DNA from 2 places in the Xanthobacter albus genome. Region 1 is predicted to be linked to the other one. Evidence: riboswitches for the same ligand, from Rfam matches in the RefSeq annotation. Region 1 holds a riboswitch; the other holds the start of a gene.
What was found. Region 1 has a riboswitch for thiamine pyrophosphate ahead of thiC (phosphomethylpyrimidine synthase ThiC). Riboswitches for the same ligand answer to the same signal wherever they lie in the genome.
Positions count from the first base shown of each region.

Region 2: it holds a riboswitch for thiamine pyrophosphate, as region 1 does, so the genes downstream of both, thiO (glycine oxidase ThiO) here and thiC (phosphomethylpyrimidine synthase ThiC) in region 1, are expected to answer to the same signal.

Region 1 covers NZ_CM195532.1:2,124,881-2,132,530, reverse strand. Annotated here, with positions in the region: gene V5F75_RS09470 (FUSC family protein) at 1-1,299, opposite strand, end outside; gene thiC (phosphomethylpyrimidine synthase ThiC) at 1,473-3,344, opposite strand; TPP riboswitch at 3,431-3,539, opposite strand; gene rfbC (dTDP-4-dehydrorhamnose 3,5-epimerase) at 3,684-4,244, shown strand; gene V5F75_RS09455 (AzlD domain-containing protein) at 4,297-4,644, opposite strand; gene V5F75_RS09450 (AzlC family ABC transporter permease) at 4,641-5,387, opposite strand; gene pabB (aminodeoxychorismate synthase component I) at 5,602-7,008, shown strand; gene V5F75_RS09440 (aminotransferase class IV) at 7,005-7,650, shown strand, end outside.
Region 2 covers NZ_CM195532.1:2,278,178-2,285,827, reverse strand. Annotated here, with positions in the region: gene V5F75_RS10195 (M48 family metalloprotease) at 1-1,297, shown strand, start outside; gene V5F75_RS10190 (Na/Pi cotransporter family protein) at 1,462-3,135, shown strand; TPP riboswitch at 3,196-3,292, shown strand; gene thiO (glycine oxidase ThiO) at 3,283-4,464, shown strand; gene thiS (sulfur carrier protein ThiS) at 4,470-4,685, shown strand; gene V5F75_RS10175 (thiazole synthase) at 4,714-5,493, shown strand; gene V5F75_RS10170 (thiamine phosphate synthase) at 5,500-6,144, shown strand; gene V5F75_RS10165 (cation diffusion facilitator family transporter) at 6,170-7,123, opposite strand; gene rpsA (30S ribosomal protein S1) at 7,277-7,650, opposite strand, start outside.

The DNA of each region.
Region 1 (7,650 bases):
CAGCACCGCCGACAGCGCGGCGATGACGAGAACAACCGACTCCCCCTTGGGCAGAAGAACGAGCGCCGCCGCGCCAAGCCCCGCGCCGCCGATGGTGCCCACGCAGCGCAGCACCGCCCGCGCGAACACCGAGCCGAGATCGGGCTTCATGACGAGACTGACGGTGAGCGGAATCCAGAACCAGTGGTTCTGCCGGTCCAGCCAGTGGGCCGCATAGGCAAGGCCCATGCACAGGCCGAGCGCGAGCGCGGCGCGCACATTCTCCCCTCCGGGCGCGAGGCGATCGAGGAAGAGGCGCAACCCTCCGCTAGCCGGCGGCTCCGCGCGCTCCGGCGCCTGCGCTTGCGGCCCCGCGCGCAGGGCGGCGGCGGTGCCGCGCACGGCCGCGGTGAGCGGATCGCGCAGGCCGTCCGACGAAGGTCCCTCCGGCAAGTCGCCGTGAGCTTCCGCCCTGGCGAGCGCGTCGAGCCGCGCTGCCGCCGCCTGCAGCGCCTCGGCATCTTCCGACGACAGCAGCGCCGCGAACAGACCGTCGCAGGCCTGCACGAGGGCCGCGAGGTCGTCCGCCTCACCGTGGTGGCCGCCGCTGGAGGCGCGCGCCTCCAGCATCAGGCCGGCGAGGGTGGAGAGCGCATCCGTCACCTTCCGGCGGGCGGCCTCAAAGGGGGTGCCGGGCTCTTGCACGCGCGCCCGCGCGAGGCCCGCCAGCGCCGAGATGAGGACCGTCTTCGCCTGCCGCTGGGGCCGGCGGGGAAACAGCAGCGCCTCCACCGCCAGCACCGCCATGTAGAAGGCCATGCCGGCGATGTAGAGCACGCTCAACCACCAATAGGGCCCGATGCCGGGCACGCCGATGGCGATGGAGGCGAGCAGCAGCGCCTGCATGGTGCCGATGGACCAGATGGCGCCATAGCCGCTGAGCAGCCCGCCCGCGAAGCCCGCCACCGCCATGGCCGCCACCGTGACGCCCCAGGGCAGGCCTGCGAGGTAGCCGGCCAGATAGCCGAGGCAACCGATGAGGCCCGAGAGGGCAAGGCGGCGGAACACGGAGCGGTAGGTGCCTTCCGGCTCCCCGGCCGCCATCATCAGCGTGCCCATGGAAATCCACATGCCGGTGATGATGTCGCCGCAGGCATAGCCCACGGAAAAGGGCACGCCGATGCAGAAGGCGGCGCGGATGGCCCGGCCCCAGGGCCAGGGCGCGGGCTTCAGCCGCGCCAGCTCCCGCAGCCAGGCATTGGGATGGGAAAAGCCGCCCTCCGGCGCGGACGCCCGCGCCGCCGCTTGATCCACGCTCATTCCAGCTCCCCGCATGGCGGCGGGCACGCGCCTCGGCCCATGCCCGCCGGAGTGCGGCCGAGGTTATATGAAACCGCGGGCTCTGTCGTGGCGCTGCGGAAGGTGCGGCTCCGTGAAAAAGGGCCCCGGCCGGAACGCGCCGGCCGTGGCCCTCATGCTTCGGCGCGGAGGGATTACTCCGCCGCGCTCACATAGAGCTTGCCGCCCTCGGCCAGGAACTCCTGCGACTTCTGGCGCATGCCCTCGGCCGCCGCCTCAGCGGTGAGGCCGCCGTCCGCCCCCTCCATCAGCTTGGCCTCGGCGCGCAGCTCCTGGGTGATCTTCATGGAGCAGAACTTCGGCCCGCACATGGAGCAGAAGTGCGCCACCTTGTGGGCGTCCTTGGGCAGGGTCTCGTCGTGGAACTTCTGCGCCGTGTCGGGGTCGAGACCCAGATGGAACTGGTCCTGCCAGCGGAAGTCGAAGCGCGCCCGGCTCACGGCATCGTCGCGGATCTGCGCGGCGGGGTGGCCCTTGGCGAGGTCGGCGGCGTGGGCGGCGATCTTGTAGGTGATGACGCCGGTCTTCACGTCGTCGCGGCCGGGCAGGCCCAGGTGCTCCTTGGGCGTCACGTAGCAGAGCATGGCGCAGCCGAACCAGCCGATCATGGCCGCGCCGATGCCGGAGGTGATGTGGTCGTAGCCGGGCGCGATGTCGGTGGTGAGCGGGCCGAGCGTGTAGAACGGCGCCTCGCCGCAGGCCTTGAGCTGCTTGTCCATGTTGGCCTTGATCTTGTGCATGGGCACGTGGCCCGGCCCCTCGATCATGACCTGGCAACCCTTCTGCCACGCGATGTTGGCGAGCTCGCCCAGGGTTTCCAGCTCGGCGAACTGGGCGGCGTCGTTGGCATCGGCGATGGAGCCGGGGCGCAGGCCGTCGCCCAGCGAGAAGGAAACGTCATAGGCCCGCATGATGTCGCAGATCTCGTCGAACCGCTCGTAGAGGAACGATTCGCGATGCCCCGCGAGGCACCAGCGCGCCATGATGGAGCCGCCGCGGCTGACGATGCCGGTGGTGCGCCGCGCGGTGAGCGGCACATAGGCCAGCCGCACGCCGGCATGGATGGTGAAATAGTCGATGCCCTGCTCGGCCTGCTCGATGAGCGTATCCTTGAACACCTCCCAGTCGAGCTTGAGCGGGTCGCCGCCCACCTTCTCCAGCGCCTGGTAGATCGGGACGGTGCCGATCGGCACCGGCGAGTTGCGCACGATCCAGGAACGGATGTTGTGGATGTTGCGCCCGGTGGAGAGGTCCATCACCGTATCGGCGCCCCAGCGGATGGCCCACACCATCTTCTCCACCTCGTCGGCGGCGGACGAGGTGACGGCCGAATTGCCGATGTTGGCGTTGATCTTCACCAGGAAGTTGCGGCCGATGACCATCGGCTCCAGCTCGGTGTGGTTGATGTTCGCCGGGATGATGGCACGCCCCCGCGCGATCTCGGACCGCACGAACTCGGGCGTGATGAAGGGCGGGATCTCCGCGCCGAAGCTCTCGCCGTCGGCGAGCGCCTCCGCGGCGCCCTCCACCGCCTCGGCGCGGCCGAGGTTCTCGCGGGCGGCCGCGAACACCATCTCCTGCGTGATGATGCCGGCGCGGGCGAACTCGTACTGGGTCGCCATCTGGCCGGGGGCGGCGCGGCGGATGGTGCGCTCGGCGGGGCAGGCCGCCACCAGCCGGTCGCCGGCAAAGCCGTTGTCCTCCGGCTTCACCTCGCGCGGGACGACGGCCTCGAAGCCGCGCCCGGCCACCCACGCCTCGCGCTGGCCCCGGATACCGGCGTCGAGGTCCACGGTGGGGGCGCATTCGGTGTAGAGGCCTGAGGAATCATAGACATGCACCGGCGGCTCGGCCGGGTCGGACAGCACGATCTCCCGCACCGGCACGCTCATGCCGGCCTGGCCGGGGACATCGATATAGACCTTGCGGGAGCCCACGATGGGGCCGGTGGTGACGGTCTTGGGACCGCCCGTGCTCATCTTGCTGGGATCGACGGCTGTGTTCATGGCGCATCCTCTCTGGCACACGAGCGATCCGAACTCGCCTGGGGCAGATTGGGTGCGGCTTCCGCCTGACCGCGACCGCGCATGCGCGTGCCGCAGGTTCCCGTCCCTCCGCCGGTATGAGCCGGATCAGGTTCAAGGGTCAGGGCGGCGCGCCCACTCTCAGCCCCCGCTCTCGGGGCCCCCCTCGGAACGATGCGACTGTCCGCGTCCGGCGCGCCTTTGTCAATCCGCGCCCTGCGGCAGGCGGGCGCAGAGCCCCGCCGACACGCGCCGGCCGTTGGGCTATACAGGCGCCACGAGTCGGTCGACCCGTCCCGCGCTCATCTTCAGGACCCTCCCATGGACGTGCAGACTTTCGATGTGCCCGACGTGAAGCTGGTGACGCCGAAGCGCTTCGGCGACAGCCGCGGCTTCTTCACCGAGACCTGGAGCGACCGGGTGTTCCGCGCCGAGGTGGCCGACATGGGCTTCGTGCAGGACAACCACTCCCTCTCGGCGCCTCGGGGCACCCTGCGCGGCCTGCACTACCAGAAGCCGCCCACCGCCCAGGGCAAGCTGGTGCGCGTGGTGCGCGGCGCCATCTTCGACGTGGCCGTGGACATCCGCCACGGCTCGCCCACCTTCGGCCGCCACGTGGCGGTGACGCTGGATGCCGCCACCGGCGCCCAGCTCTGGGTGCCGCCGGGCTTCCTCCACGGCTTCTGCACGCTGGAGGACGATTGCGAGGTGGTCTACAAGGTCACCGAATATTACAGCCCCGCCGATGACGGCGGCGTGGCCTTCGACGACCCCGACATCGGCATCGCCTGGCCGGTGCCCGCGGCGGAGCTGGTGCTCTCCGACAAGGACCGCAAGCACCCGCGCCTCAAGGACCTGCCGGCCTTTTTCAGCTACCGCTGAGCCCCTCCGGGGCGCGGATGCTTCAGCCATCCGCGCCCCGCAGCGCAGGGGGTCAGCTGGCGAACAGGAGAATGCCGGCACCGAGCAGCAGCTCGCCCACCAGCACCCCGGCGAATACCGAGCGCCGCAGCAGCGCGAAGCCCGCGACGCCGCCCGCCACCGCCCCGAGCCGCACCAGCAGCGGCACCGCCAGCAGCGGCCCGGCGGGCACGAACAGCAGCCGCGCGATCACCGCCGCCAGCAGCGCCGTCGCCACCGCCTTCACCCAGTGGAACACCTCGCTGCCCGCCTCCACCCGCCGGCCGGCGAGCACCGCGAGCGAGCGCCACACCTCCGTGGGCAGGAAGCCCACCAGCACGACGATGAGCACCGCCGCGCCTTCCGTCAGCGCCGCGCTCATGCCCGCCTCCGATGCCGGCGCCCGGCCATGTAGGCGAGCGTGCCGCCGCCCACCCCCGCGATCAGCAGGTCCAGCCCGCCGTCGAGCCCGGTGACAAAGGGCATGATGATGAAGCCGGCGCCGAGCGCCAGCCACTCCGTGAGCGAAGAGGCATTGCGCACCATGAGCACGGAGAAGGACAGCGGCGTGAGGAACAGGAGCATGCCCGCGAGCGGGCCCGAGAGGCTGCCGGCCATGAGATAGCCCACCACCGTGCCGGCCATGCTCACGCTCACCAGCGTGTTGGCGAGGCCGAGGGTGAAGGGCACCCGCGCCTCTCCCGGCAGGTGCGGCAGCAGGCGCAGCCCCTCCACCCACAGCGTCATCGCCACATAGTGGGCGCACAGCAGCTCGATCAGCATGCTGCGGCGCGGGCCGCGCATGTAGGGGGCCACCGAGACCACCATGGGCAGAAGCCGCATGGAGGAGAGCGTGACGGCGAAGGCGAGGGCCGGCAGCGCCGAGCCGGCGGCGAGGCCACCCACCAGGATCACCTGCGCCGGCAGCGCCCACACCAGCAGCGTGGAAAGCACCCCCGCCCCGAGCGGAAAGGCGAGCCCCTGCAGCAGCGCGCCGAAGCCGGTGTAGCTGGCGAACAGCACCAGGGCCGGCACGGAGATGCCGTGGCGCGCGCCCTGGAGCGCCCAGCCCAGGGTGGAGCGGAGGGGCGGCGGTGCGGGGTCGGGAGGGGGCCGGTGGGACATGGAAAGGCCGTGCAGGAGTCTTCACTGGTGTTGGTAAGGTCGCCATACCATTTGCGCGGGGGATGCGACAGGCCCGCGCGTCACGGCGCCCGCGCGGGCGCCTTTCCCGCACGGGCGGTGTAATGTAGGCAGGACCGGCGGCGCGCGAAACGATTGCAGCGCCGCCGCCGCGACGTCATCCTCCCTGCGCCTGCTCCGAATCGGTCGCCTGCCCGTGCTTCGCATCGACATTCCGTATCGCGACCCGTTCGCCGTCTTCCACGCCTTCGCCGACGCGCCCTTCTGCGCCTTCCTGGATAGCGCCGCCGCCGGTGATCCCCGCGCGCGCTTCTCCTACGTCTGCGCCGATCCGTTCCGCGTCGTCACCGCCGACGGGGCGGGCACGAAGGTGGACGGGCGGGAGGTGGCGGGCGCCCCGTTCCAGGTGCTCGCCCGCGCGCTCGCCGACCATGCGGATGCGCCGGCCCCGCGCACGGAAAATAGCGCCATGCCCTTCACCGGCGGCGCTGTGGGCTTCCTGGGCTACGATCTCGGCCGCCATCTGGAACGCCTGCCCGCCCCCCGCGCGGGGCGGCCCCCGGTGCCGGAAATGGCCATGGGCCTTTACGATGTCGTGCTCGCCTTCGACCATGCCGAAAGGCGCGCCTGCCTCTTCTCCTCCGGCCTGCCGGAGACCGATCCCGCCGCGCGCCGGCGACGCGCCGAGGCGCGGGCGGCCGAAGTGCTCGACCGTCTCGCTTCCGCCCCCGCCGCGGCGCCGGCACCGGACTGGACCGTGACCGGCCGCTTCGCGCCCGACCAGCCGCGCGCCGCGGTGGAAGCCTCGGTGGCGCGGGTGATCGAGTACATCCGCGCCGGAGACATCTTCCAGGCCAACCTGACCCAGCAGATGCGCGCGCCCCTGCCGGCGGGGCTCACGGACCTTCAGCTCTATGCCCGGCTGCGGGCGGTGAGCCCCACGCCGTTCGCGGCCTTCCTGCGCTGCGGGCCGGAGCTTGCGGTGCTCAGTGCCTCGCCCGAGCGCTTCCTCAGCCTCGATGCGGACGGGCGCGTGGAGACCCGCCCCATCAAGGGCACCCGCCGCCGCGCCGCCGACCCGGCCGCCGACGCCGCACTGGCCGCCGCGCTTCTCGCCTCGGTGAAAGACCGGGCGGAAAACCTCATGATCGTGGACCTCATGCGCAACGACCTCAGCCGCGTGAGCCGGGTGGGCAGCGTGAAGGTGCCGGTGCTGTGCGGGCTCGAAACCTTCGCCAACGTCCACCATCTCGTCTCGGTGGTGGAGAGCCGGCTGCGGGAGGGCCTGGGCCCGATGGACCTGCTCACCGCCTGCTTCCCCGGCGGCTCCATCACCGGCGCGCCCAAGATCCGCGCCATGGAGATCATCCACGAGCTGGAGCCCTTCCCGCGCGGCGTCTATTGCGGCTCGGTGGCCTGGATCGGCTTCGACGGCGCCATGGATTCCTCCATCGTCATCCGCACCATCACCCGCGCCGGCGAGACGCTGCTCACCCATGCCGGCGGCGGCATCGTGGCGGATTCGGACCCGGCGGACGAATACGAGGAGAGCCTCGTGAAGCTCGCGCCCATGCTGCGCGCCCTTTCCGGAGAAGGCCGGTGAAGCTCTATCTCAACGGCGCCCTGATGGAGGCCGGGGAAGCCCATATCGCCCCCGGCGATCGCGGCTTCACCCTGGGCGACGGCCTGTTCGAGACCCTGCGGGTGCGCGGCGGCTTCCTGCGGCGCCTGCCGGCCCATCTCGCCCGCCTCACCCGAGGTGCCGCGGTGCTGGGCCTGCCCCTGCCGGCGCTGGATTTCGGCGCGGCGCTGGAACAGGTGCGGGCCGCCAATGCCCTCGACGACGGGGTGCTGCGCCTCACGGTGACCCGGGGCAGCGGCCCGCGCGGCGTGCTGCCGCCGGCGGAGCCCCACCCCACGGTGCTCATCACCGCCGCGCCCATGGCGCCGCCCCCGCCGCCGGCGCGGCTCATCATCGCCAGCGTCACAAGGCGCAACGAGCGCTCGCCACTGTCCCAGGTGAAGTCCCTCAACTATCTCGACAACATCCTCGCCCGCCAGGAGGCGGCGCGGGCCGGCGCCGACGACGCGCTGCTGCTCAATACCAGGGAGCGCCTCGCGGAGAGCACCATCGCCAACCTGTTCGCGGTGATCGACGGGCGGCTCGTCACCCCGCCGGTGTCGGAAGGCGCCCTGCCCGGCGTGATGCGGGCGGCGGTGAAGGCCCAGGGGGCGGAGGAACGGC
Region 2 (7,650 bases), 150 kb from region 1:
GCTCGTGGCCAGCTATGGCGGCGCCTACAACGATCCCGAGCTGAAGGCCCTCATCCAGCAGGTGGTGGAGCGGCTGGTGGCGGCCTCCGAGCGGCCGGACCTGAAATACCGCGTCACGGTGCTGAACTCGCCGGCCGTGAATGCCTTCGCCCTGCCCGACGGCTCCCTTTATGTCACACGCGGGCTGCTGGCGCTCGCCAACGACACCTCCGAGATGTCCTCGGTGCTGGCGCACGAGATGGCGCACGTCATCGCCCGCCACGCCAATATCCGCGAGGACCAGGTGAAGCAGGCGGTGCTGGTGAGCCGCGTCATCTCCGACGTGGTGAACGACCCAGACCTCGGGGCGCTCGCCATGCAGAAGAGCCAGCGCACCCTCGCCTCCTTCTCCCGCGGGCAGGAGCTTGAAGCGGACGCCATCGGCGTCGGCATCGCCTCGCGCGCGGGGTTCGACCCCTACGGCGCCTCGCGCTTCCTCACCGACATGGGCCGATCCTCCGAGATGCGCTCCACCGCGCTCGGCGGCTCCGCCACGCCGCCGGAGATGGATTTCCTCTCCTCCCATCCGGCCACGCCCGAGCGCATCTCCATCGCCATCGCCAACGCGCGCCAGTATGCCGTTCCCGGCAACGGCGAGCGCGACCGCAGCGCCTATCTCTCGGCCATCGACGGCATGGTCTATGGCGACGACCCCAAGGAAGGCTTCGTGCGCGGGCGCAAGTTCTTCCACCCCAAGCTCGGCTTCACCTTCACCGCGCCCGAGGGCTTCTCGCTGGAGAACACCTCCCAGGCGGTGCTGGGCGCCACCGGCTCCGGGCGCGAGGCGCTGCGGCTCGACGCCGTGCGCGTGAGCCCCGACCAGTCGCTGGCGCAATATCTCTCCTCGGGCTGGATCGACGGGGTGGAGATCAACACGGTCGAGACCCTGAGCGTGAACGGCTTTTCCGCCGCCACCGCCATCGCGCGCGGCGACCAGTGGTCGTTCCGCATGTTCGCCATCCGCTTCGGCTCGGATGTCTATCGCCTCATCTTCGCCGCCCGCGAGCTGACGCCCGAGCTGGACCAGCGCTTCCGCGCCGCCGCCAGCACCTTCCGGCGCGTCTCCTCCGGCGAGGCGGAGACGGTGAAGCCGCTGCGCCTGCGGCTGGTCACGGTGGGCTTCGGCGACACGCCCGACAAGATCGCCACCCGCATGCAGGTGCCCGACCGCCACCTGGAGCGCTTCCTGACGCTCAACGGCCTCGATGCCAACGCCAAGCTGAAATACGGCGACAAGGTCAAGATCATCGCCGAGTGAGCCCGCGGGTGCATGTTGCACCGCAGCGAAATGGGCGTAATCTGATAGCCGGCAAATCATAATGACGGAGATTCCGGCGTTTCGTCGCGCCGGCCTCCGCCGTCCGCCGGCACCGAAAGAGCGCCTTCGAGCCGCGTCGGGATGAACTTGAGGAAGGGGTGGCCATGACCTTTTCCGTCACGCTGATCGATCTCGCCGGCTACGCGGCCTTGCTGCTGTGGGGCACGCACATGGTGCGCAGCGCCGTGGAGCAGGCCCTGGGGCCGCGGCTGAAGGCGGTGCTGGCGCGGGCATTGCGCAACCGCTGGCAGGGGTTCGCGGCCGGGCTCGCCATCACCGCCCTGCTCCAGAGCAGCACCGCCACCGCCTTCATGGTCTCCGGCTTCGCCGCCGCGGGGTTCGTCGATCTGGTTCCCGCGCTCGCCGCCATGCTGGGGGCCAATGTGGGCACCACGCTGATCGTGCAGGTGCTCTCCTTCGATGTCGCCGCCGCCGCGCCGGGGCTGGTGCTGGCGGGCCTCATCATGTTCCGCACGCAGCGCGGCTCCGCCGCCCACGACCTCGGGCAGGCCGTCATCGGTCTCGGCCTCATCCTCATCGCCCTGCACCAGCTCGTGGAGCTGATGCGGCCGCTGGAGGATGCACCATCCCTGCGCATGCTGCTGGGGCAGGTGGCGACCGTGCCCATGCTGGACGTGATCCTGGCGGCCGCCCTCACCTGGGCGGTGCACTCCTCGGTGGCCGTGGTGCTCATCGTCATGTCGCTGGCGAGCCAGGGCGTCGTGCCGCCCAATGCCGCCTTCGCGCTCATCCTCGGCGCCAATCTCGGCAGCGCCCTGGCACCGGCGCTGGAAGCGGCGGGCGGAAGCGACCCCGCCGCCCGCCGCCTGCCCTGGGGCAATCTCATCAACCGGGCACTGGGGGTGGCGCTCGCCCTCGCCTTCATCGAGCCCATCGGCCGCTTCATGGTGACCATGCAGAGCGATCCGGGCCGGGCGGCCGCGGACTTCCACACCCTGTTCAACCTGGTGACGGCGGCGGCCTTCCTGCCGCTGCTCTCGCCCTTCTCGAAGCTGCTCCGCCGCCTTTATCCCGACCGCGAGGACCCGGCCGACCCGAGCCGACCCATCTATCTGGAGCCCGCCGCGCGCGAGACGCCCATCGTGGCCGTGGGCGCGGCGGCGCGGGAGGCCATGCGGCTCGCCGACACGGTGGGCGACATGCTGGCGAGCGCGCGCGAGGCCCTCATCTCCGGCGACCGCAGGCGGCTGGCCGAGACCCAGGGCATGGACGACATCCTCGACCGGCTCAACCGCGAGATCAAAACCTATCTCACCGCCATCGACCCGGCCGAGCTCACCGAAACCGACCGGGCGCGGGTGGACGAAATCCTCACCTTCGCCACCAACATGGAGCAGGCGGGCGACGTGGTGCACCACAACCTTCTGCTGCATGCCGCGAAGAGGCTGAAGCGGGGCCTCTCCTTTTCACCCGAGGGCCGGCGTGAGCTGGAAATGCTGCTGAACCGGCTCGCCGACAACGTGCGGCTCGCCGCCTCCCTGTTCCTCACCGCCGACCCGCGCGCGGCGCGGCTGCTGGCGGGTGAGAAGGCGGCCTTCCGCGCCAGCGAGAGCCTCGCCACCCGCACCCACTTCGACCATCTGCGCTCGGGGCTCGTGCACCTCGCGGAGGCGAGCACGCTGCACCTGGACCTCATCCGCGACCTGAAGCTCATCAACGCCCATATCGTCGCGGCGGCGGCCTATCCGGTACTGGAGCGCTCCGGCGAGCTGCTGGCCAGCCGGCTTGCGGACGAGGCCGTCGCCCATCCGGGCTGAGGGGCGCCCCATCGAAAACTCCTGAGCCACCTTGCGATATGGGCCCGGCCGTGGATAATGCGCCTCGGCCTGGGGTGCCGCGCGTGCACGCGGCTGAGATCATACCCATCGAACCTGTCTGGATCATGCCAGCGTAGGGAGGTGCCGATGAGCGAGAGCTTGTCGCCTGTTTCATCGTCTTCCGCCACATCCCCCGCGCGCCCGCGGGTCGCCATCGTGGGCGCCGGCGTCATGGGCCTTTCGCTGGGCTGGCGCCTCGCGCGCGCCGGCTGCGCGGTGGATATCTACGAGGCCGGCGTTGCCGGGCGCGGCGCCAGCCATGCGGCCGCCGGCATGCTGGCCGCGTGCGCCGAGGCAGAGCCCGGCGAGGATGAGCTGCTCGCCCTCAACCGCCTGAGCCAGGCCCTGTGGCCGCAGTTCGAGGCCGAGCTCGAGGCCGAATCGGGCACCAGCGTGGACCTGCGCACCGAGGGCACCCTCACCATCGGCCTCACCGCCGACGACGCCGCCCGCCTGCGCCACCTGTTCGCGCTCCAGACCTCCCTCGGCCTGCCGGTGGAGTGGCTCGGCGCCGCCGCCGTGCGCCGCCTGGAACCGCACCTCGCCGGCCAGCTTTCCGGCGCCATCCTGAGCGCCGAGGACCATCAGGTGGACAACCGCAAGGTGGTTTCCGCCCTGCTCACGGCCGTCGCCCGCGCCGGCGCGCGGCTGCACGAGAACAGCCCCGTCAGCCGGGTCGCCACCCAAAGCGGCAAGGCCATGGGCGTGGTGGTGGGCGACGAGCTGAAGGCCGCCGACATGGTCATCCTGGCCGCCGGCGCCTGGAGCCGGGGGGTGGACATCACCCCCGCCGCGCCGCTGCCGGTGCGCCCGGTGAAGGGCCAGATGATGGCCCTGCGCATGGACCCTGCGGCTCCGCTCGTGAACCACGTCATCTGGGCCCCCCATTCCTACATCGTCCCCCGCCGCGACGGCCGCCTCATCCTGGGCGCCACCACGGAGGAGAAGGGCTTCGACACCGACCTCACGGCCGGCGGGCAGCTCGCCCTGCTCACCTATGCATGGCGCGCGCTGCCGGCCATCGAGGAATTGTCCATCCACGAGCAATGGGTGGGCTTCCGCCCCGGCAGCCGCGACGACGCGCCCATTCTCGGCCCGGCCGAGGAGGTGGACGGGCTGGTCTATGCCACCGGGCACCACCGCAACGGCATCCTGCTGCTGGCCGTGACCGCCAAGGTGGTGGCCGACTTCGTGCTCGAAGGCCGCCTCAATTCGGTGGCCGCCCCCTTCCGCGCCGGCCGCTTCGCGCCGCGCGCGGCGGCGGAGTGAGAGCCATGACGGCCCCCCTGGAGCTGACCGTGAACGGCGCCGCCGAAGCCCTGCCGGCCGCCACCATCGCCGACCTCATCGGCGCCAAGGGGCTCGACCCGGCGCAGAAGGGCATCGCCGTGGCGCTCAACGGCGCCGTGGTGCCGCGCCGCGCATGGGGCGACACCCGCCTTTCCGCCGGCGACACGGTGGAGATCATCACCGCCAAGCAGGGCGGCTGAGCCGGCGCGACAGGACACGAGAACGACCATGAGCACGAATGCCGATCCCCTCGTCATCGCCGGGCGCACCTTCCAGTCGCGCCTATTCCTCGGCACGGCGGGGTATCCCAACCAGAAGGTGTTCCTCGACGCGCTCGCCGCCTCGGGCGCGGAGATGGCGACCGCCTCCATCCGCCGCATCAGCCTCAGCGGCTATGAGGAGAGCCTGACGGACCTCCTCACCGGCCGCGTCCACATCCTGCCCAACACCGCCGGCTGCCAGACCGCCAAGGACGCCGTGCTCACCGCCGAACTGGCGCGCGAGGCGCTGGAGACCGACTGGGTGAAGCTGGAGGTGATCGGCGACCGCGAGCTGCTCTACCCCAATGTGGAGGAGCTGCTCAAAGCCACCGAGGATCTCGTGAATCGCGGCTTCGTGGTGCTGCCCTATTGCAATGACGATCCCGTCACCTGCCAGAAGCTGGCGGACCTGGGAGCCGCCACCGTGATGCCCCTCGGCTCCATGATCGGCTCAGGCCTCGGCATCGCCAATCCGCACATGATCGAACTGATCTGCACGCGCTCACCGGTGCCGGTGGTGCTGGACGCCGGCATCGGCACCGCCTCCGACGCCGCGCTCGCCATGGAGCTGGGCTGCTCGGCGGTGCTGCTCAACACGGCGGTGTCCAAAGCGCTCGATCCGGTGCGCATGGCGCGCGCCTTCCGCCACGCGGTGGAGGGCGGGCGTCTGGCGCGCCTCTCCGGGCGCATCCCCAGGAAGCTGCATGCGGAGGCGTCCAGCCCCGAGTTCGGCCTCGTGGGAAGCTGAACGGCCGTGCTGCCGGCGCCGCCGCTGCTTCTCATCACCGACCGCCGGCAGGCGCGCGGCGACCTCGCCGGGCTCGTGGCCGCCGCCTGCGCGGGCGGCTGCCGCTGGATCTCCCTGCGCGAGAAGGACCTGCCGGAGGCCGAACAGCTCGCCCTCTTTGCCCGCCTGCGGGCCGCCGCCGCCCCATTCGCCGCCCGGCTGACGCTCCACGGCACGCCGGAGCTGGCGCGGACGGCGGGCGCGGACGGGGTGCACCTGCCGGATGGCGGCGACGTGGCGGCCGCGCGGGCGCTGCTCGGCCCCCGTGCCCTCATCGGCCTTTCCGTCCACACGCTCGCGGATGCCGGCGGGAGCAACGCCGCGCGCGCGGACTACATCACCGCGAGCCCCGTGTTCCAGACGATCTCCAAGCCCGGATACGGCCCGGCGCTGGGCGGGGCCGGCCTTGCCGCCTTCGCCGCCACGGCGGCGGTGCCGGTGGTCGCCCTCGGCGGGATCGAGGCGCACACCGCGCGCTCCTGCCTGGATGCGGGGGCGCGGGGCGTTGCCGTCATGGGCGCGGTGATGCGCGCGGATGACCCGGCCGAGAGCATTCGCCGCCTGATCGCGGCGCTGGATCACCTGCCCGCGCCGGGCGGCAAGCCCGCTTGAGCGCCCGGCGCGACGATCCGCTGGGTTACTCCGCCCATTCCATGTCGCCAGTGAAGATGATGGTGAGCCACCGGTCCGGGCTGTCCGGCCCGATGGCGCTGCCGATGGCGTCGCGCATGGCGTCCCACTCCGTGATGGCGCGCGCCGGCGCGTCGGCGGGGACGATGAAGTACAGCTCGATCTGCTGTGCCCGCCCCACCTTCGCGACATAGGCCCTGAAGGACCTGAAGCCGTAGGTCGCCATCGCCTTGCGGGCGACCTCGTCCACGTGCGCCTTCAGGTCGCTCGGGGTCACCAGCAGGATGTCGGCCAGCGCCTGCTTCACCGTGCCCACCGGCAGCGGGATGAGGACGAGGCAGACCACCGCCAGCACCGCCGGGTCCACATAAGGCGCGAGCCAGCCGTAGGTCGTGCCCTCGATGGCCGCGCCGATGGTGAAGGCCACCAGCAGCGCCAGGGTGATGCCCCCCGACATGACCCAGGCCCGCGCGTCGAGGGCAATGAAGTCGGAGCGGATGCTGCGGTTTGCCCGCATCTCCAGCACCGCCGCCAGCGCGCAGGCGAGCACCGTCACCACCGCATAGACGATGGCGAAGCCGAACTCGAGCGGACGCCCGCCGTCCAGGAGCAGGCTCACCGCATTGAAGAAGGCATAGGCGGAAACGCCCATCAGCAGGATGCCGTTGAGCCCGAGCACCATGGGCTCCAGATGCCAGAAACCCACCGTGAACCGATCCCGCAGCCGCTTCGAGGCGGCGGCGGCATCGGTATAGGAGCGGATCAGGTTCACCACGGTGAGGGCGAGCAGGCTCATGCTCGCGTCGATCAGCGAATAGACGCCGTCGAACAGGATCGAGAAGGAGCCGGACAGGAGCCCGAACCCGACGCCGAAGGTCGAAATGACGATGGTGACGGCGATGGACATGCGCAGCACGCCGCATTCGTCGCCGAGATCGAAGATCGTCTTCAGGGACCGCATGATCGCTCCGTCCGGCTGGCACCGTGCCTGCCGGACTTTCAGCATCCGGCGCGCCGGGGAGCAAGGCCGGGCCGCCCGCCCTGCCGCGCGCAAAAGAAAAGGGCCGGCATTTGCCGGCCCCTTCCGTGTTCGACGGACGATCGCGGGAAGCGATCAGTCCTCCTTGGTCTCTTCGGCGCGCTGCTTGAGAGCGGCGCCCAGGATGTCGCCGAGCGAAGCGCCCGAATCCTGCGAGCCGAACTGCGCCACGGCCTCACGCTCCTCGGCGATCTCCATCGCCTTGATGGAGACCTGCACCTTGCGCGCCTTGCGGTCGAACAGGGTGACGCGGGCATCCAGCTTGTCGCCCACCGAGAAGCGCTCGGGGCGCTGGTCGTTGCGGTCGCGGGCGAGCTCGGAGCGCTTGATGAAGGCCGACAGGTCGGTGCCGGTGAGCTTCACCTCGATGCCGCCGTCCTTCACGTCGGAGACTTCGCAGGTCACGACGGCGCCCTTGCGGACATCGCCAGCCTCGGCGAAGGGATCGC